Regions from separate parts of the Nesiotobacter zosterae genome, predicted to be linked through region 2. Evidence: predicted binding sites of a transcription regulator. Region 2 holds the regulator's gene; the other holds the start of a gene.
The links. The regulator LexA, encoded in region 2, represses DNA repair genes until DNA is damaged. The targets are predictions, from matches to a motif close to TGTTCNNNNTGTGTTCNG.

Region 1: a site for LexA is predicted at 6,626-6,643, ahead of Q3Y58_RS05770 (PA0069 family radical SAM protein). Genes of this name have one in related genera too.

Annotation. Positions count from the first base shown of each region.
Region 1 covers NZ_JAWXVZ010000003.1:228,004-238,656, reverse strand. The annotation lists gene Q3Y58_RS05800 (hypothetical protein) at 1-4, shown strand, start outside; gene Q3Y58_RS05795 (Mpo1 family 2-hydroxy fatty acid dioxygenase) at 53-535, opposite strand; gene Q3Y58_RS05790 (Na+/H+ antiporter NhaC family protein) at 704-2,293, opposite strand; lysine riboswitch at 2,385-2,583, opposite strand; gene Q3Y58_RS05785 (NADP-dependent malic enzyme) at 2,772-5,072, opposite strand; gene Q3Y58_RS05780 (ceramidase domain-containing protein) at 5,184-5,837, opposite strand; gene Q3Y58_RS05775 (glycosyltransferase) at 5,964-6,542, opposite strand; gene Q3Y58_RS05770 (PA0069 family radical SAM protein) at 6,661-7,785, shown strand; gene Q3Y58_RS05765 (ribonuclease HII) at 7,846-8,490, shown strand; gene Q3Y58_RS05760 (F0F1 ATP synthase subunit B family protein) at 8,550-9,035, opposite strand; gene Q3Y58_RS05755 (F0F1 ATP synthase subunit B) at 9,049-9,606, opposite strand; gene Q3Y58_RS05750 (F0F1 ATP synthase subunit C) at 9,709-9,936, opposite strand; gene Q3Y58_RS05745 (F0F1 ATP synthase subunit A) at 10,020-10,653, opposite strand, start outside.
Region 2 covers NZ_JAWXVZ010000002.1:263,223-273,875, reverse strand. The annotation lists gene Q3Y58_RS04190 (peptidylprolyl isomerase) at 1-162, shown strand, start outside; gene trpD (anthranilate phosphoribosyltransferase) at 237-1,253, shown strand; gene trpC (indole-3-glycerol phosphate synthase TrpC) at 1,277-2,068, shown strand; gene moaC (cyclic pyranopterin monophosphate synthase MoaC) at 2,123-2,629, shown strand; gene Q3Y58_RS04170 (molybdopterin molybdotransferase MoeA) at 2,626-3,834, shown strand; gene lexA (transcriptional repressor LexA) at 3,998-4,747, shown strand; gene Q3Y58_RS04160 (ComEC/Rec2 family competence protein) at 4,730-7,078, opposite strand; gene gltX (glutamate--tRNA ligase) at 7,204-8,628, shown strand; gene gltA (citrate synthase) at 8,859-10,151, shown strand; gene lpxB (lipid-A-disaccharide synthase) at 10,305-10,653, opposite strand, start outside.

The DNA.
Region 1 (10,653 bases), on a different contig from region 2:
GTGAGCGAGTGCGCCGGTTCCCATTCCTCCACCGGCGCACTCGACGACATCCTTAGTACGGAATGCCAACCTTCCTGTAGAGGAAGTGCAAGAGCCATGCAGGACCAATCAAAAGGAACTGCACATCCTTGAAAAAGGATGGCTTTTTGCCTTCGATCTTGTGGCCGATGAACTGGCCAACCCAAGCCACAACAAAGACGATCAGAGCCGTTTGCCATAGCGGCAGGCTGAAGCTGTAGCTGGCGTTGATCCAGAGGCACAGCGCCGCAATGGCTGCCATGCCAACGGCCAAGGTGACGGACAGCGTTAGATAATACAGCACGGCAAGGCCAAGCACGATGGTGCACCAATTGAGATATGGCACACCCTGAAACACTGCGGGCACCGGCAGGCTCCACAGCAGCGCTGTGACCGTCCAAACGATGACCGGAACGCAAATCCAGTGAATGAGCTTGTTGTGGCCGTTCTGATGACTGTCGCCATATTCGGCAAGCAGGCGGTCGATGCGCCGCCGGCTGGTATCTGAAACTCCCATGTTTCCCTCCCAGTTTACATGGAGGTCTTAAGGTGCCGCAGGGTGACGGCGGAAACAACTGCGGCCTTCGGGGGAGTTAGAACTGCGAAAGGCCAGTGCCCGACATGAATACAGCGGCCCCGAAACCGAGGCCGCTGTTTGTTTTTCTGGAAGGTTTATTGCTTTGAATTAGTGCGCAAGCTTCTCGCTGCCTTGGGTGCTGGTGCTGGCGAGCCGACGCAAAACAAGCACCACGAGCACCAGACCGACCAGTGCGACGCCCAGCCCGGCCAGCAATGACCCGGTGAGGCCAACGGTGAAATAGCTGGCCATGCTGACCAGAGCTGCAAGCAGCGCATAAGGCAGCTGGGTGGCCACGTGGTCGATGTGGTGACAGCCAGACCCCGTGGAAGACAGGATGGTGGTGTCGGAGATGGGTGAGCAATGGTCACCAAACACACCGCCCGCCAAAACCGCAGCCATGGCTGGCATGAGCAGCTCGGCATCCAGATGGAAGGCCATGTTGGCCGCGATGGGCAGCATGATGGCGAAGGTGCCGTAGCTGGTGCCCGTGGAAAACGCGGCAGCAGCGGCAATGAGAAACGCCAGCACCGGAACGAAAGCGGACGGCAGGTTGCCACTGGCGAGACTGGCCAGATACTTGCCGGTTTCAAGATCGCCAATGACGCCTGCGATGGTCCAAGCCATGAGCAAAATGTAGACCGCTGGCAGCATGGACTGCAGGCCCTTTACGAACGCCTGCCCGATGTGTGCGGTTGGTACGCCCTGCACCATCAGAAGCGCCACGGTGAACGCGACCGTGACAATGCCTGAGGCAGCCATGGCCCATGCGCCATCGGCATTTTCAAGCGCGCCAATGAGCGTGAACGCTTCGCCGTTGGCCGCAAGACCGGAGGCCCCCGAATACATCATCAAGCCGATAACGAGCGCCACGAGCAAAAGGAGCGGCCCAACGAAGTTGAACACCTTGCCGGTTTCAGCTTCTGGCAGACCTACATCTTCGCCTGGAGGAAGCCCCTTGGCCGGATCCCAGAGCTTGCCCTTTTGGGCCCGGTATTCGGCGGAGGCCATGGGACCAATATCGAGGCGCATGACAGCAACGCACAGCAACAGGCCAAAGGACACAAGCGCATAATAGTTCAGCGGGATCATGGAGACGAAAGCGGACAGTGCGCTGTATTCGACCACCTCGTTGGCCACAAGAATGCCCGCCAGAAGGGACATGATGTAAGCCCCCCACGTGGAGATTGGCGAGATGACGCAAATCGGAGCGGAAGTGGAATCGATGCAGTAAGCCAGTTTCTCACGGGAGATCTTATAGTGATCGGTCACCGGACGCGCCACATTGCCCACCAGCAGCGCGTTGAAATAGTCGTCGATGAAGACGATCAGCCCCAAGAAGATGGTCATGAGCTTGGCATCGCGGGCGCTGGCGATGCGCTGGTGTGCCCACTGAGCCAAAGCGCGGGTGCCGCCGCTGACGGAGATGAGCGCCATCAGCGCGCCCATGCACAGCAGGAAGCTGACCGTATAGATGTTCCAGAGGGCAAGCCCCGAGCCATCCCAGACAAGCCCTGTGGCGCGGTCGATGACTTCGAAAAAGGTGCCGCTCAATGAGAAGTTGGTGAGCATCAAGATGCCCATGAGAATGCCAAGTCCCAGGGAGATCAGAACTTTGCGGGTCACAATCGCCAGAGTGATCGCAACGAGCGGTGGAAAAATGGAGAGTGCCGAGTCGGCATAGCTCATCAACGCCATCGTTTTTACTTCTTATGTCTAAACGATGGAGGCTTCTGAAGAAGGCGCAGCGGCCTCATAAAAACACCTGCCTGAACGCGGCAGCTCTTCTTATCTCAGTAGCGCTCCATAGTCATTGTTGCCCCCGCATGCTGCGGGAATTCCTATGGCAGTGCTGCACCTGTTTGATGCAGCCCCAGGACCTGAGGATGACGCCTCAAATCCTTCGGCATCGGCACCTTTCCGCTGGGGTTTTCGGGGGTCAGCCCTCGACCAGCGTACTGATTGCACGACGCTCCTCTACTTGCTCTCGATTTTTAAAAGAGAACAACCCATTAATGGCCGGGGAGCACCCCCCGGATCAATACTTGATTGCACGTAGATGGCGGCAAAAACACAAGAAACCGTGATGATGCCGCCCGCAAACCGCCATGCTTCGCAGGGTCAACGCCAAAGACGCTGCCAGTTTGCCGCCTGCCTGTGACAAACGGCTGCGCCCCTAGTCTTCATCGGGATGGGGCTGGGCATCCACGGCTGAAAGGGCTGTCATGTTGACAATGCCGCGAGAGGTGATGGACGGGGTGATGATGTGGGCTGGCTTGGCAGTGCCAAGCAAGATTGGCCCCACATGCAACGCATCCGTCATCGCCTTGATCAGGTTCAGCGCAATGTTGGAAGCATCCAGCGTTGGGAACACCAGCAGGTTGGCCGGACCGGACAGGCGGGAGTGTGGCATGTAGCGCTTCAGCACCTCTTCACGCAGAGCTGCGTCACCATGCATTTCGCCGTCCACTTCCAGATCCGGACATTCCTTCCAAAGCATCTCCAAGGCATCGCGCATCTTGCGCGCAGTAACCGTGTCACGAGAGCCGAAGTTGGAGTGAGACAGAAGGGCGGCGCGCGGCGTGATGCCGAACCGCTGGATCTGCTGTGCGGCGGCCTTGGTGATCTGCTTGATCTCCTCGGCACACGGGCATTCGGAGACGTAGGTATCAGCAAGGAAGAACGCCCCCTTGCTGTTGATCAGCAGCGACAAGGTGGAGAAGTCCGCCACCCCTTCCTTTCGACCCAAGATGTTTGAGATGTCGCGCAGGTGCTTGTCGAACCGACCTTCAAGGCCGGTGATCATGGCATCTGCCTCGCCGCGGTGAACGGCAATGGCCGCGATGACCGTGTTGTTGGTGCGTACCATGGTGCGAGCGGCTTCCGGCGTTACGCCCAGGCGGCCAACCAGCGAGAACAAGGTGTCGACATACTCGCGGTAACGCGGATCATCTTCCGGGTTGATGCACTCAAAATCGACACCCGGGCGGATCTTGAGGCCGAAGCGCTCGCAGCGGGTCTTCAATACGTTCGGACGCCCGATGAGAATAGGTGTTGCCAGCCCCTCTTCAATCACCACCTGCGCGGCGCGCAGCACGCGCTCGTCTTCGCCATCTGAATAGATGACGCGCTTCTTGTCCATTTTGGCCTGCTGGATGATCGGTTTCATCACCAGACCAGAGCGGAACACGAAGCGGTTCAGCTTGTCCATGTAGGCGTCGAAGTCTTCAATGGGACGGGTGGCAACGCCGGAGTCCATGGCGGCTTTGGCAACTGCTGGCGCGATACGAAGGATCAGACGGTTATCAAAAGGCGACGGAATGAGGTAGTTGGGGCCGAAGGTGTGCGTGACGCCGCCATAGGCCTTGGCAACCACGTCTGTGGGTTCTTCGCGGGCAAGGCCTGCAATCGCCTCAACCGCTGCCAGCTTCATTTCCTCGTTGATGGTGGTTGCGCCCACATCCAACGCCCCGCGGAACATGTAGGGGAAGCAGAGCACGTTGTTGACCTGGTTCGGATAGTCAGAACGGCCGGTACACATGACCACGTCATCGCGCACCGCAAGCGCGTCCTCCGGCATGATTTCCGGGTTCGGGTTGGCAAGCGCCAGAATGAGCGGCTTGGCAGCCATTTTGGCCACCATCTCCGGCTTCAAAACGCCTGCTGCCGACAGGCCCATGAAAACATCGGCCTCGCCGATCACATCATCCAGCGTGCGCTTGTCAGTCTTCTGGGCGAAAACCGATTTCCACTCATCCATGAGGCTTTCGCGGCCCTCATAGACAACGCCTTCAATATCCGTCACCCAGATGTTTTCACGCTTGGCGCCCAATGAAACCAAGAGGTTGAGACAGGCGAGCGCTGCGGCGCCCGCCCCTGAGGCAACGATCTTGGCATCTTCCACCCGTTTGCCAGCCAGCTCCAAACCGTTGCGGACCGCCGCCGCCACAATGATGGCCGTCCCGTGCTGGTCGTCATGGAACACAGGAATGCTCATGCGCTCGCGAAGCTTGTTCTCGATCATAAAGCATTCAGGGGCCTTGATGTCCTCAAGGTTGATGCCGCCGAAGGTGGGCTCCAGTGCTGTGACCGCGTCCACAAACCGCTCAACGTCGCGCTCGTCCACCTCAATGTCGAACACATCAACGCCTGCAAATTTCTTGAAGAGAACGGCCTTGCCTTCCATCACCGGTTTCGATGCCAGCGGGCCGATGGCCCCAAGCCCGAGAACGGCGGTGCCGTTGGAAATGACCGCAACCAGATTACCGCGCCCCGTGTAGTCCGCGGCCTTTTCCGGGTTCTTTGCGATTTCAAGGCAAGGGGCAGCCACACCCGGTGAATAGGCCAGCGCCAAGTCGCGCTGGTTTCCGAGCGGCTTGATGGCCTGAATTTCCAACTTACCCGGACGTGGGAACTGGTGATAGTAGAGGGCGTTTTCGTCCAGATCGCGTGTTGCGGGTTTCTTCGGGTCGGTCATTTCAGGTCTTCTTGTGTTGGCGTGTGGTACGAACAGACAGAGTGCGCAGGAGTTCACAGAATGGAGCGTGCCCTCTGGTTTTAAGCGGGACACAGCATCACGCAATTCACCTTACGCATTTTTCCTCTGCTTAAAGCGGATAAAGGCGCGCGTGAGTACATACAAAACGATCGCATTGAAGATATGCCACAAGAAATGTGTTCCGAAGCTGATTTGCGCGCATACCGGTTCGTCCAATGTTCGGAATGTCAGAGAGACCGTAAAGACAGCGCCCGCAAGTGCCAGTGATTTGGCTGTTTCAGGATCCTTGCGCATGAGGATGGCGGCAAAGCCCCACATGGCGAGGAGCGCGGGCACATAGCCGCCAGAAGAACCGAGATAGGGTTCTATGAACTGCGGTGCTCCGAGCAACACACCAAGAAAACCGAGAGTGGCGACGATGCTTTGCAAAATGCCTGAGTGCAGATAGTGCCGCGTCGCCAGATAGAAGTAGGCCAGCATGAAGAACATGATGGGGATTACATCCAGGAGCATGGCCCAGATGGTGGCATAGGTATGAAACAGGAAAGAGCCTGTGCCGATAATGGCAATCAAGGCAATGAGGATGAAGGAGCCAGCGTCCTTGTTCTCCTGCCTTGTCCAGACCGCGAAAGCCAATAGAGCTGCAACTATGAAAGCAAGGTTGGTGACCGCGTTTATCGGTTCGGCCCAGAACTCAAAGCCCATCCGCTCGCAATACGCGTCTACCTGTCGCAAAAGGTCCATGCATTCCCCCCAATGCCTGCGTCCTACCTACGCACTATTAGGTATGTGATCTGGCACAGGATGCAACCATGGACGCAGTTTGAGCCCACAAAAACGCGCGGCCTTACGCCAATTGCGGAGAGGAACTTATTGTGAGGCGATGCGAATGGCTGCGGCGCGCAAGGTGGTGGGGCGACCCTGCCGCAGCTTGCGCAGGATCTGCGCTGGAGTGGGCGCGCTGATTTTGGCCGTGCGGTTGGAATTGCGCAGCAGTGCAGATCTTGAGGCCAGAAGTCCCTGACATGGATGGGTGATGCCGAGGACTTGAGAGGAAAAATTCACAAGCGTTTCCTTGAGGCGCACCTTGAAGCCGAAGTCATCACTCTTGTAGCGCAGCACTGCAAGCTGGGTATCCGCGCTGGACCGCTGGGCGCGTTCAATAAACGCCATGGCTTCGTTCTGCCATCCCTGTTCAAGAATGACATCCGGCCGCAGGAACAAGAACCACTCCCCGCGTCTTGCGTGTTCCAAGGCAAGTTCCACCGTGGGCACATTTCCCTCAGCGCACGAAACCCATAGCGCGCCGGAGGCGTCGGCTATCTCGTGAGTGGCATCTGTGGAACCGCGATCAACTACAATTACCTCGCGCAAGACGCCTTCAGCAGCGGCGGGCACGAGGGAAGACAACGTATGTACGAGACATTGCTCGCTGTTGTGGGTTGTCATGATCACACTGAGCATGCTGGAGTTTTAGACCGGCTCAACTGCGCTGAAAAGAACCGTCTTGAATTTTATTGAAGAATGGTAGATGTTCCTCTTATGTTCTCATAAAGGTGCTTCAGCAATGGGCAAATCGGTTCAAGCCTTTGATAGTAACGAGCTAAACGCCGAGGACGCGGGTCATTTTCCTGCGAATCTGGTCAGCGGCCGCGGCGCGGCGACGAACCCGGCAGCGCGTTTTGAAAAAGAGCAGCGTGAACTTGAGGATGACGGTTGGGGACTTCTGGAGGATCTGCCGCCCATAAAAACCGAATGTCAAAACGAGGTGACCCGCACGGTGATCACCCGAAACACCTCTCCTGACTTGCCTTTTGACCGTTCCATCAATCCCTATCGGGGCTGCGAACACGGCTGCACCTATTGTTTTGCCCGTCCTTCTCACGCCTATATCGGCTTGTCACCGGGGGTGGATTTCGAAACGCGCCTCTACTCCAAGGGTAATGCGGCTGACGTTTTGGAACGGGAACTCTCCAAGCCCTCCTACCAGCCGAAACCGATCGCGATTGGGACGAACACCGACCCGTATCAGCCTGTCGAGCGCAATCTGAAGATCATGCGCGGCATTCTGGAAGTTCTTGAACGCACCGGACATCCTGTGACCATCGTTACCAAATCGGCGCTGGTCTTGAGGGACAAGGATATTCTTTGCCGCATGGCTGAACGGAATCTCGTTTCCGTTCGGCTTTCCATCACCACCGAAGACAGGAAGCTGGCGCGCTCCATGGAGCCGCGGGCATCGACACCGGCCAACCGCTACAAGGCCATACGAGAGCTTGCTGAGGCAGGCGTGCCAACGGGTGTTTTGATCGCGCCGGTGATCCCCGGCCTGACCGACCATGAACTTGAAGCGATACTGGCAAACTGCAAGGAAATGGGCGCGGCGGCGGCGGGCTATATTTTGCTGCGCATGCCAAGGGAAGTGAGCGAGCTTTTCAAGGACTGGCTGCTGCGCGAAGCACCGGGCCGCTATCGCCATGTGTTGTCTCTGATGCGCTCCATGCGCGGCGGCAAAGACTACGATGCAGAGTGGAACCGGCGCATGCGCGGTGCCGGCCCCTACGCTGCTCAGCTCTCCAAACGCTTTCAACTGACCTGCAAGCGCTTGGGGCTTACAAGCCGCGGGCCTAAACTCTCAACCGAGCATTTCATAGGGCCTGAAAAAGGCAGTGTGCAGCTTTCCCTGTTCTAAAACCGTCTGGACGGTACAGTTCCTCTTGATCCCTTAATCCGTTCAGGTAACAAATGCGATATGGCGTATACACAGACCCTATTTGACAGTGCATTTCCCGAGGCTCCTGACGCCCAGTGGGAACATTCCCTACGCAATGAGCTTGGTGGCCCTTTCGCAGGGGTGGACGAAGCAGGCCGCGGGCCATGGGCCGGGCCGGTGGTGATTGCCGCTGCGGTGCTTGACTATGACAATTTGCCCGTGGGCCTTAATGACTCCAAGAAGCTGAGTGAAGCAAAGCGTGAAGCGCTCTACAGCGAAATCATGGAAAAGGCGCAGGTAAGCGTCTGCGTTCAGTCCCCAAAGACAATCGACCGACTTAACATCCGTGGGGCGACCCTTGCCGGGATGGCCCTCTGCATCCGTGCCCTGCCCATCATGCCCGTCAAGGCATTCTTCGATGGCCGGGATGTCCCATCAGGGGTAACGGTTGAGGCACAGGCACTGGTGAAGGGGGATGGCCGCTGTCTGGCGATCTCGGCAGCCTCCATTGTGGCGAAGGTAACCCGCGACCGCTTGATGGTGAAGCTTGATGCCTGCTGTCAGGGATATGGCTTTGCCAAGCACAAGGGCTACGGCACGAAGGACCATCAGGAAGCGCTCCTGAAGCTGGGCCCGAGTGTCCATCACCGCCGTTCGTTCCGGCCGATCAAGGACATGAAATAAAAAAGGCTCCGCGCTAGCGCTGGAGCCTTCTTCAAAACTCTTGTCAGCTTAATGACCGCTTAGTTCAAGCGGGCAGAAATCTGCTTGATGCTCTCAGACACAACTTTGCTCTTTGTGTCCGCATCGCTGAGGCTGGATGTGACGATTTCTTCAGCAGCAGCAGCAGCGACTTCCGCTGCACGTGCCTTGACTTCAGCGATTGCGTTGGCTTCCGCCTGACCAATCTTTGCTTCAGCCGCTTTTGTGCGGCGTGCAATCATCTCTTCCAGTGCTTCGTTCGCTTCAGCAGCCATACGCTCTGCTTCAAGCTTGGCATCAGCAACGATTTGCTCGGCTTCTGCTTCGGCTTCAGTGCGCTTGCGCTGATACTCAGCCAGGATAGACTGAGCTTCCTCACGAAGCTTGCGGGCCTCATCAAGTTCGGTCTTGATGTTGTCAGCCTGCTTGTCCAGCGCGCCGCCGATCTTGGACGGAACTTTCAGCCACTGCAGCAATGCAAAAAAGAGAATGAGGCCGACGAATGCCCAAATGGTATCGTTAAACATACCTTCGTTCTCCTTAGTTCATTACTTTTTCAACGGCCTTAGACACGGTTGCTTTCGCAGGTGCCCGACCGCCGATCAGCGCTTTAACGAGTTCGCCCGTCGTGTCAGCAGCAATATCCCCAACCTGAGCGAGGCTATCAGCCTTGATCTTGGAGATGCTCTGCTCTGATTCAGCGAGCTGAGCTGCAAGCTTTGCTTCGGCAGCTGCACGAGCTGCTTCGGTTTCCGCTTTCAGCTTTTCACGCGCGTCATTGGCCATGGTGTTGGCCTTTTTGCGCGCATCCGCCAGAGCCTTCTCGTAGCTTGCGATTGCATCGTCGGTTTCCTGCTTCAAGCGGCCCGCTTCTGCCATATCACCAGCAATACGATCACGACGGTCTTCAAGGATGCCGCCGATCCGTGGAAGAACGACCTTGGACATGATCCAATAGAACACGCCAAAAGTAATCGCCAACCACAACAGCTGAGAGGGATAGGTCGTACTGTCGAAAGGAGGGAAATTGGATCCGCCCCCATGCGCCTCAGTAGCAACCAAGGTTCCAGTAGTGTGTTCGCCCTGGGTATTCGACATCACCTTCTCCGTAAACGCTCGGTAGACGGTTTACCTTGAATACGGCGATGCTCATGAGAGCATCGCCGAAACGGTAACACGTCTGGATCTAAAGTCTGTCGCTTATACAGCGAAGAGCAGAAGAAGAGCGACCAGAAGCGAGAAGATGCCGAGTGCTTCTGTCACAGCAAAGCCGAGGATGAGGCGACCGAACTGACCGTCAGCTGCGGACGGGTTGCGCAGTGCGCCAGCAAGAAAGTTACCGAAGATGTTGCCGAGGCCGAGAGCTGCGCCGCCCATTCCGAGGCAAGCGATACCAGCACCGATATATTTTGCAGCTTCTGCTTCCATGACACGTGCTCCTAAAAACTAGCAAATTTCGTCGTCTGTGACGTTTGATTTTGGGTTAGACAACCCGGGAACTGCAGGCTCTGTTAGTGGCTCGGGTGGAGCGCATCTGCCAGATACATACAGGTAAGAACGGTAAAGACGTAGGCCTGAAGGAAGGCTACCAGGAACTCAAGCGCCGTGATGGCAACCGTGAGCAACAGAGGCAGCACTGCAGCGCCGATGCCGATGGCACCTGCACCGGTGAGCATGACTACGAAGCCTGCAAACACCTTCAGTGTGATGTGACCGGCCAGCATGTTCGCAAACAGACGAACAGAAAGGCTGACTGGACGAGACAAGAAAGAGATCACTTCAATCGCGGTCACGAGCGGCACAACATAGGCCGGTACACCGCTTGGCACGAAGAGCTTCAGGAAGCCAGTGCCATGCTTGAAGAAACCGTAGATTGTCACCGTCAGAATGACGAGCATCGCCAGAGCGAAGGTCACGATGATCTGACTGGTTACTGTGAAGAAGAATGGAATCATCCCGAGCATGTTTGCCGTGAAGACGAACATGAAGAGGGTGAATACCAGAGGGAAGAACCGCATTCCCTCGTTGCCGGCGGAACCGCGTAGGGTTGCTGCAACAAACTCATAGGACATTTCGGCCATGAGCTGCATGCGGCTTGGCACCAGGCCTCGTCCGTTGGTTGAAAGGACCAAGAAGAGTGTTGCC
Region 2 (10,653 bases):
GCAATGTTCGAAGATTCTGCACCGGTCCGTAATCTGGCCAGCCAGCTTTCCGCAGACTTGCAGAACTCACTGATTGGCGGTTTTGTGGATCGGGTGGAACAGGAGGCAGGCGTTCAGGTCAACCAGGCCTTGTTCAACCAAGTCACGGGCGTTTCTCGCTAAGTCGAGTTGAATTTGAAGCGGCCGGATGTTCAACTATCCGGCCGTTATTTTTTGTTCTCATTGGGATCACGGGCATGCGTAATTTGAAAGAACTGATCGCCATTGTGGCCAATGGCACTGCCTTGAACCGCGAGGAAGCCCGCGAGGCTTTTGAAATAATCATGTCCGGCAAGGCAACACCCGCACAAATCGGCGGCTTTCTGATGGCGCTGCGGGTGCGCGGTGAGCAGATCGATGAGCTGTCCGGCGCTGTTGAAACGATGCGCGCCAAGATGATCCCTGTTAAAGGCGTACCAGCAAACGCGATTGATATTGTTGGCACCGGCGGAGACGGTTCAGGCACCTATAACATCTCAACATGCACGGCGCTTGTTGTTGCAGGGTGCGGTGTGCCCGTTGCCAAACACGGCAACCGCTCGCTCTCTTCCAAATCCGGCTCCTCGGAAGCACTGGCCGAGCTTGGAATCAATCTGGACATCGCGCCCGGCAAGATTGCTGAGTGCATCAATGGCGCTGGAATCGGCTTCATGTTTGCCCCGAACCACCACGCCGCCATGAAGCATGTAGGCCCTGCCCGCATGGAGCTTGGAACGCGCACGATTTTCAACCTGCTTGGGCCGCTGGCCAACCCCGCTTCTGTCAAGCGTCAGATGACCGGTGTTTTTGCCAGGAACTGGGTGCGTCCCGTTGCCGAAACCCTGCGTGTCCTCGGCACAGAGAAAGCATGGATCGTTCACGGCTCGGATGGTCTTGATGAGATCACCACCACCGGCGAGACCTTTGTAGCCGAACTTAAAGACGGTGCCATTACCGAGTTCACCATAACCCCAGAGGACGCTGGCCTTCCTTTTGCAAACGCCGCGGACCTTAAGGGCGGTGAGCCGAAGGAAAACGCGGCCGCGCTTCTGGATGTTCTGGACGGCACGAAAAACGCCTACCGGGATATCGTAGTGTTTAATGCAGCAGCTTCACTGATGGTCGCGGACAAGGCCGCCACCTTGAAGGAAGGCGTGGAGTTGGCAGCACAGTCCATCGACACAGGCAGCGCCAAACGCCACCTTGAAAAGCTCGTTGCGATTTCAAACAGCTGATCCAACCCCAAAGGACGCAATTCATGGCCGATATTTTAAAAAAGATCGAAGCCTACAAGCGCGAAGAAATCGCGGCGGCCAAGGCAAAAACCTCGCTTGAGGACCTCAAGGCCATGGCAGCGGACCAGACCGCGCCCCGCGGCTTCCTGAAGGCGCTTGAAGCAAAGAAAGCCGAGGGCAAGTATGGCCTCATTGCCGAGATCAAGAAGGCAAGCCCATCCAAAGGCCTGATCCGCGCAGACTTTGATCCCCCTCTTTTGGCCCAAGCCTATGAGGAAGGTGGCGCAGCCTGCCTTTCGGTCCTAACGGATACGCCCTCTTTCCAGGGCAAACCTGAATACCTGATTGCAGCCCGAAATGTGGTAAGCCTGCCGGTCCTTCGCAAGGACTTCCTCTATGACACCTATCAGGTGCACGAGGCACGGGCATGGGGTGCAGACTGTATCCTGATCATCATGGCCGCTATTGATGATCGTCTTGCCAAGGATCTGGAAGAGACTGCCTTCGACCTCGGCATGGATGTGCTCATCGAGGTTCACAACGAAGAGGAAATGGAACGGGCCCTTGAGCTCAATTCCCGTCTCGTTGGCGTCAATAACCGCAACCTCAAGACCTTCGAGACTGCGCTTGAGACAAGCGAACGTTTGTCCTCCATGGTTCCGGAGGATCGCCTGCTTGTCGGCGAATCTGGCCTGTTCACCCCGGAAGACCTTTCGCGCATGAAACGCAGCGGTATTACCACCTTCCTGATCGGGGAGAGCCTGATGCGTCAAGAAAATGTGACTGCAGCAACGCGTTCTCTCTTGCGCACCTAAGCACAATTACGTTGGAATACCCCTCCTGATTCACCAATGGCTTGAGGGGTATTCATGCCTGAGAAATCCACCACCCTTACTCATCTGAATTCTTCGGGCGAAGCACACATGGTGGACGTCTCCGGAAAGGCCGAGACCTCTCGCACCGCGCGGGCACGGGGGTCTGTGCGCATGAAGCTTGAGACGCTGGAGATGATCCTTTCCGGCAACGCCAAAAAGGGCGATGTGTTGGCCACAGCTCGCATTGCAGGCATCATGGCTGCAAAGCGCACACACGAGCTTATTCCCCTCTGCCACCCCTTGGGCCTGACCAAGATCACCGTAGACATTTCTGAAAACCGCGACCTGCCCGGGCTGGATGTTGAAGTTCTAACCAAGGTCACCGGCCAGACCGGCGTGGAGATGGAAGCTCTCACCGCTGCCTCAATCACCTGCCTCACCATCTATGACATGGCCAAGGCCGCCGATAAGGCCATGGAAATCACAGATATTCGCCTCATCGAAAAAACGGGCGGCAAGTCGGGCGATTACCTGGCAGCAGAGGAGAAAAGCGCATCATGAGCCTCATCGCTGTCGAAGAAGCCCTCGCCCGCCTTTTGCAAGGTATCGACCCCGTTGCGGTTGAAAGCGTTGCCCTTGCAAGCGCAGGGGAACGCATTCTGGCCGAAGACGTGCATGCAACCCGCACCCAGCCGCCATTTTCCGCTTCCGCTATGGATGGGTATGCGGTTGTCAGCAGCGACACAATGAGCCCCGACAAGCCCCTGACTGTGATTGGCGAAGTCGCCGCTGGTTCCTCCTACCAAGGCACCTTGCAGCCGGGCCAAGCATTGCGCATCTTCACCGGTGCGCCGGTGCCTGACGGTGCCACCGCCATTCTCATTCAGGAAAACGCGCGCCGTGAAGGCGATCAGCTGTTTGCCCTGGAACCAACAAGAGAAGGCCAGTTCATTCGCCCAGCAGGCCTTGATTTCAAGCAGGGCGACGCGCTCCTCACCGCCGGAACCAAGCTGGATTTCCGCGCCCTGTCATTAGCCGGAGCCATGAACCACGCCGCCCTTCCCGTCCGCAGCCGCCCACTGGTTGCCATTCTTGCAAACGGCGATGAACTGGTCGAACCTGGCGAGACACCCGGCCCAAACCAGATCATTGCCTCAAACCAAGTGGGCATAGCAGAACTGGTGCGACGATGCGGCGGGCAGCCGCTCATGCTTGGCATTGCCCCGGATGACAGCGCCGACATAGGCAGCCGGGTCGCTCGCGCCATCAAGGAAAAGGCAGATGTGCTGGTCACCCTTGGCGGCGCGTCCGTTGGCGACCATGACCTCATTCAGAGCACTCTTGGGTCAGCGGGTATGGATCTTCAGTTCTGGCGCATTGCCATGCGTCCGGGCAAGCCACTGATGGCCGGCAGCATTGGCCCAATGAGGGTGCTCGGCCTTCCGGGAAACCCAGTTTCCAGCCTTGTGTGCGGCCTCCTGTTCCTGAAGCCGCTCATTGAGGCGCTACTGGCTCAAACCGCCCCAGCTCACAAGGCCGAACAGACACTGCCCCTCGGCGCACCTCTCAAGCCCAATGACATGCGACAGGACTATCTGCGCGCAAGGATCGAGGTCGACAATCAGGGCAACAAGAAGCTGGTGGCCTATGAGCGGCAGGATTCGTTCATGCTCTCTCTTCTTAGCGCATCCGACGCACTCATCGTGCGTCCACCCCATGCACCTGCTGCGGAGATTGGTGAGCAGGTACCTTACTTGCTGTTTTGAGGAATCATGGTTCTTTACGCCTAAATCAGGCCCAAAACCTATTGTTTTTGGGGGTAATAATCCGTCTTTAACGGTTGCAGAACACAATAGGAACAGGTAGTGTAGTGTTCGCGTTTTGTACCGAATTCACACTTATCTGGGCACCACGACGGGGAAGCTGCCAATGCTGACGAAAAAGCAACATGAACTGCTCATGTTCATCCATACGCGATTGCAGGAAGCAGGCGTTCCCCCTTCTTTTGACGAGATGAAGGACGCGCTGGAGCTTCGCTCAAAATCGGGCATCCATCGCCTCATCACCGCACTGGAGGAGCGTGGGTTCATTCGCCGGCTGCCCAACAGGGCGCGAGCGCTTGAAGTGATCAAACTGCCTGAGACCAGCGGCTATGCCTTAGGCGCGCAGCCCCGCTCCAAGGGCTTTGCCCCCGAGGTGATTGAAGGGTCTCTTGGCAAGAACACTGAGGAGAAGGCTCCACAAGCCGCCACACCAGTTCCTGCCGTTTCTTCCCCATCTGCTGCAACTGCGGGCGCCATGGTAGATGTGCCGGTTATGGGCCGCATTGCCGCTGGTGTACCAATTGAAGCGATTCAGACCCACAGTCATACCATCACCATGCCCGCAGACATGCTCGGCCGGGGTGATCACTATGCCCTTGAAGTGCGCGGTGATTCCATGATTGAGGTCGGGATTCTGGACGGTGACACCGTACTCATCAAACGCGGCGATACGGCCGAAACCGGCGATATCGTTGTCGCGCTTGTTGACGATGAAGAAGCCACGTTGAAGCGTCTGCGTAAAAAGGGCGGCACGATTGCACTGGAAGCTGCAAACCCTGCCTATGAGACCCGCATTTTCGGCCCCGACCGTGTGCGCATTCAGGGCAAGCTTGTCTCCCTATTCCGCAGCTACTAAGCCGCGCGCCCAGTTTTCAACGGCGGGCTGGAAGGCCCGTCGGTACGTTCCATAGGCCGCAACAACCCGCGCAATTTTCAAGCCATCTGGAGTGGGTTTCAGCCATATCGCATGGCTTCCTCGCTCAGTCAGCTGAGCTACATCCAGAACCAGCGGGGCGCGGCAATCCTCAGGAGCCTGCAATTGCGTCACCACCACATCTGCAAGGGCACAGTCTCTGGATAGCCCAGAAAGCTCCTTGGTCACTGCAATACGTATGAACTGGCCCTTGCCTGCGCCTTGATCAGGTGGCTTTTCAAGCCCGGCAATATAAACGCACCCAACTGCATCACAGGTACGGTCATCCCGTAGCGCCCGGTGATCTGAAAAGCTCCGTTTTTCGACCCCGAAGGCCTGCAGGAAGGAAGACGCAACAAATCCTTCCCGAGTTGCAGATACCCTAGGTTCTCCATTTACATTGAAGAATGCAATGGTTCGGCCATTGTCCGAGATCAAGAGATGTGGTGGTTCATAGGCGGCAAAAGCGACCGCTGACAAGCTGAGCGGCAGCAAAAAAAGCAGCTTGAACCTTCCCGGCAGCAGAGCAAACACAAGCACGGAACCCACCATCAAAAACGTGCCCAGCCAGCTCACCAAGCCGATAACGCCCATGTCGCCGGAAAGTTCGTGGACCCAATGGGCCACCTGCAAGATGAGATTGAGGCTCATCCCCATGCCCCAGAAAAACGGCGCTTCCGCACCAAGTGGCATAAACATCAAGCCCAAGATACCAAGAGGCATGGCAACGAAGCTGAAGACCGGCATGGCCAGCAAGTTGGCCACAAGCCCATAGGGCGCAATTTTCTGGAAATGGAATGCCGCGATTGGCCCGATGGCGAACTCGGCAATCAGTGAGGTCGCCCCGCAGGCCAGAAGCCACAGAACAGGCCCCCGTACCAAGGCACCCATTCGGGATTGGCGCTTGCCGCGCCGTTGGTTGCGCCCAACCTCTCGCCAAGCGCCATAGACGGCGATCAGCGCAGCAACTGCAGCAAAAGACATCTGAAAGCCCGGCTGCAACAGGTTTCCAGGTGCAATCATCAAGACAATCAGCGCAGCAAATCCGAGCGTTCTTAGGCTCAGCCCTCTCCGCCCCAGCAAGCTGGCCACAATCACGATGAGAACCATGATGTAGGCCCGCTGAGTGGCCACTGAAGCTCCGGAGAGGACAAGATAAAAACTGGCAAACCCCAATGCGCCAAACGCCGCAATGTGTGATATCTGGCCGGACAAGGCAACGCGGGAAAAAAACGCCAATCCATGCCGAATGGCAAAATATACAAGTGCGCTCACCAAGCTCATGTGCAGCCCGGAAATGGCAAGCAAGTGCGCAAGGCCCGCCATTCGCAGCGCCTCGCGATCTTCCTCTGGCAAGAAACCTCTATCGCCAACCAAAAGGGCAACAGCAAGCCCCCCCTCAGCGCTTGGCCCTAAGTGGTGGAGGATGCGATCTGCAACACCCTGCCGCAACACGGGCACACCATTAAAACCCGAAGAAGGCGCATTGGCAGAAACAACCGTGACTTTCGACAGCGCATACCCGGAGGTCTGCAGCCCCTTGAAAAAGGCATTCCACGCGTAATCGTAGCCGCCGGGATACACCGCGCCAGAGAGCGGCATCAGCCGTGCCCGCAACTCAACCACATCCCCATGGGCAAGGTCAGGCACCGCGCCACGCACAGATATCCGTCCCCACCGTGGCATTTCATCTGGGGACAGGTTTGACACCTCCAGGAACTGGAGGGTCAGCCGTGTTCGCCCATCCTCGACTTTCTCGACCTCGCCAACGTGCGCTGTAACCTTTGCTGTGATTTGTCGGTCAAGCTGAGGCCCAACGAGGTACGCGACGTGAAGCTGCGAGGCACTAACACCTGCAAAAAAGATCAATACCATTCCAGAGACAAGCCCCGTCCGCCGGGCCCGGCGTTCATTAACGAATGCCGCTCCTGCCCCCAAACAGCACAGGATGAGCGCCCAGAGCTGGGGATCAAAAGGAATTGAAAAGTAGAACCAGATCCCAGCCGCGAAAAAAGTAGCGGCCCACAACGGTGCAACACCGCGCTGCAAGTCTTCATGAAGCGCCTTGGCAAACGCCGCAGCCCCCCAGTAACGCGGCGCAAAATAGCCCCGCCAGTTCCGCCCCTTCGCCGAGCCTGGTCTCTTTTTTTGTCCAAGCCCTTCCAGTTCAGTGTCTAGCCTGAAAGCCACGGCAAAGCGGCCGGCAGAGGCACTACGCCTCCCGGACTGCTCAGCAACATTTGAGGCGTCGTACACTTCCCTGTCAGTGTTCACCGTCAATCCGCGTCTAACTGGAATACAGCCCTTGGGTGCTCGGACACGGTATGGTACACAGCGCGCAACACTGCGGCTCCCGCCGCATTTGCTTGGCTAAACTCGAGAGACTGAAAAATCACAAAATGACTGAGAGCATCGTCACGCGTTTTGCGCCCTCTCCAACGGGATACCTCCACATTGGCGGCGCCCGCACCGCTTTGTTTAACTGGCTCTATGCGAAGGGCCACGGTGGCAAGATGCTGCTGCGCATCGAAGACACCGACCGCGCACGCTCGACGGATGAAGCCGTCAACGCCCTGCTCGACGGTCTCAGCTGGATGGGCATCGACTGGGAAGGAGATCCGATCTCCCAGTTCGCACGAGCAGACCGCCACCGGGAAGTTGCCGAACAGATGGTAGCAGAAGGCAAGGCTTATTACTGCTATGCCACGCAAGAAGAGCTGACGGAGATGCGCGAAAAAGCGCGCGCAGAAGGCCGCCCGCCGCGGTATGACGGCCGCTGGCGTGACCGTGACCCTTCCGAAGCTCCTGAAGGAGTGGCTCCTGCTGTTCGTCTCAAGGCCCCTCTGGATGGCGAAACCATCATCAACGACAAGGTCCAGGGAACCATTTCCTTCCCAAACAAGGATCTGGATGATCTGGTTCTGCTCCGCTCCGACGGCACACCGACTTATATGCTGGCTGTGGTGGTTGACGATCATGACATGGGCGTCACCCACATCGTGCGCGGCGATGACCATCTCACCAACGCCGCCCGGCAAGCATTGATTTACAGCGCAATGGGCTGGGACGTGCCGGTGATGGCGCATATCCCGCTGATCCATGGCCCAGATGGTGCAAAGCTGTCCAAGCGCCACGGCGCACTGGGCGCTGAGGCCTACCGCGCCATGGGCTACCTTCCTGCGGCCATGCGCAACTATCTGGCCCGCCTTGGGTGGAGTCATGGGGATGAAGAAATCTTCTCCACCGATCAGATGATCGAGTGGTTTGATTTTGATGCCATCGGCAAGTCCCCATCCCGCTTTGACTTCCAGAAGCTGGAAAATCTGAACGGGCACTACATGCGCTCCACAGAAGACGCAGAGCTTCTTGAAGCCTTCAAGATCTATCTGGCTGCAATCGAAGATGGGCAGGAAGTTTTGAACTGGCTCTCCCAGAGCGGCAACGAGGGCAAGTTCCTCGCAGCCCTTCCTGGACTGAAGGAACGCGCCAAAACCTTGGTGGAACTGCACCAGTCTGCGCGCTACCTGTGGGTTCAGCGTCCGCTGGATCTGGATGAGAAGGCAGAAAAGCTCCTGTCTGACGATGCCCGCGCGCTGCTCGGCCGTCTGGCACCGAAGCTTGATGAGCTGGAAACCTTCACCGCAGAAACGACCGATGCTGTGGTTCGCGAATTTGCAGAGGCCGAAGAGCTGAAACTTGGCAAGGTCGCTCAGCCATTGCGCGCAGCACTGACTGGTCGTGGCACCTCTCCCGGAATTTTTGATGTTCTGGAAGTGCTCGGAAAGACAGAATCTGTCGCACGAATTCGTGATGTAGCTCACTAATTGACGGAAAAATGGGGGAACTACTGACGCACTTTTCCCAGAGTCGCTGCGGTAGTTTCCCTATTAGTACAAAAGCCATAGCTACCAGTGCTTGCGGGAAAACCCTAAATGCGATAGCAACTCCACGACAACACTCCTCCGGCGTTGGCATCAGATGCTGAAATGTATCCCTGTGTATACAAGTTCAGGGCATAAGAAGACGGGGGACCTTAACAAAGGGGGTTGCCTATATGAGCGACAAAACTGCAAAGCTGACTATCGGAAGCGATTCCTGGGACCTTAACGTCCGCGAAGGTTCAGTTGGCCCAGACGTCATCGACATTGGCGCGCTATATAAAGAGACTGGCTGCTTTACCTACGACCCCGGTTTCACCTCAACCGCATCTTGTGAATCCAAAATCACATACATCGACGGCGATCAGGGCACGCTGCTATACCGTGGCTATCCTATTGAACAGCTGGCCGAGCATGGCGACTTTTTGGAGAGCTGCTATCTGCTGCTTTACGGAGAGCTGCCAACCCGTGCGCAGAAAGACGACTTTGTTCACCGTGTGACCTACCACACCATGGTGCATGAACAGATGGGCCGCTTCTACTCCGGTTTCCGCCGCGATGCGCACCCAATGGCTGTGATGACAGGTATCGTGGGCGCCATGTCTGCGTTCTACCATGACTCAACCGACATCACCGATCCGCATCAGCGCATGGTTGCATCCCTGCGCATGGTTGCGAAGATGCCGACCATCGCCGCAATGGCGTTCAAGTACCACATTGGTCAGCCATTCGTTTATCCACGCAACGATCTGGACTACGCCTCCAACTTCCTGCACATGTGCTTTGCCGTGCCGTGTGAAGACTACAAGGTGAACCCGGTTCTGGCCCGTGCGATGGACCGCATCTTCATTCTGCATGCTGACCACGAGCAGAACGCGTCCACTTCGACGGTTCGCCTCGCTGGCTCTTCCGGCGCAAACCCATTTGCCTGTATCGCGGCAGGTATCGCCTGTCTTTGGGGCCCTGCCCACGGCGGCGCAAACGAAGCTGCGCTCAACATGCTTTCCGAGATCGGTTCCGTAGACCGCATTCCAGAGTTCATCGCCCGCGCAAAAGACAAGGACGATCCGTTCCGTCTGATGGGCTTCGGTCACCGCGTCTACAAGAACTACGATCCGCGCGCGCGCATCATGCAAAAGACCACACATGAAGTGCTGGCAGAACTGGGGCATCAGGACGATCCGCTTCTGCAGGTCGCAATGGAACTGGAAAAGATCGCTCTGTCCGACGAGTACTTCATCGAGAAGAAGCTCTACCCGAACATCGATTTCTACTCCGGCATCACACTTCGTGCTCTTGGCTTCCCAACCACCATGTTCACTGTGCTGTTCGCTCTTGCCCGTACTGTCGGCTGGATCGCTCAGTGGAAGGAAATGGTGGAGGATCCATCCCAGCGCATCGGTCGCCCACGTCAGCTCTACACTGGCGCAAGCTCCCGCGACTACATGCCAATCGACCAGCGCCGCTAAACGCTTGGTACACGAACAACATCAAAAGAGGGCTCCGGCCCTCTTTTTTATTGGGGAGTGCCCTCGCCTTGCTCAACAAGAACGCGGAGCCAAACAAAAACGCGGGGCCCATAAAGACCCCGCGCGGCGATACCGAGTAAAGCACCTGACACCTTAACGCGCGTGTCGCTTCTCAGCGATTTTCAAGACAATATCCGCCGCAATGCCTGCCTGACTTTCTCCACCCGGAAGACGCATGACGCGGTCGAGCTGACTGAACGCCTCCACTTGAAGGTTTCTCGCAACCCCCTCATCGAGCAGAGAAATCACCTTCTGGGCCAAAGCCTCGCCGTTGGCTTCGTCATCGAGATATTCTGGAACGACTTTGCTCCCCAGCACGAGATTCGGCAGCACCATGCTGTCTACCGAGGCTATGGGAATAAACCGATGAATGTCCTTCAAACGGCGGAAGAACCAATCCAGCTTGTAGGCAACCACCATGGGAACGCCGGAGATCGCCAGC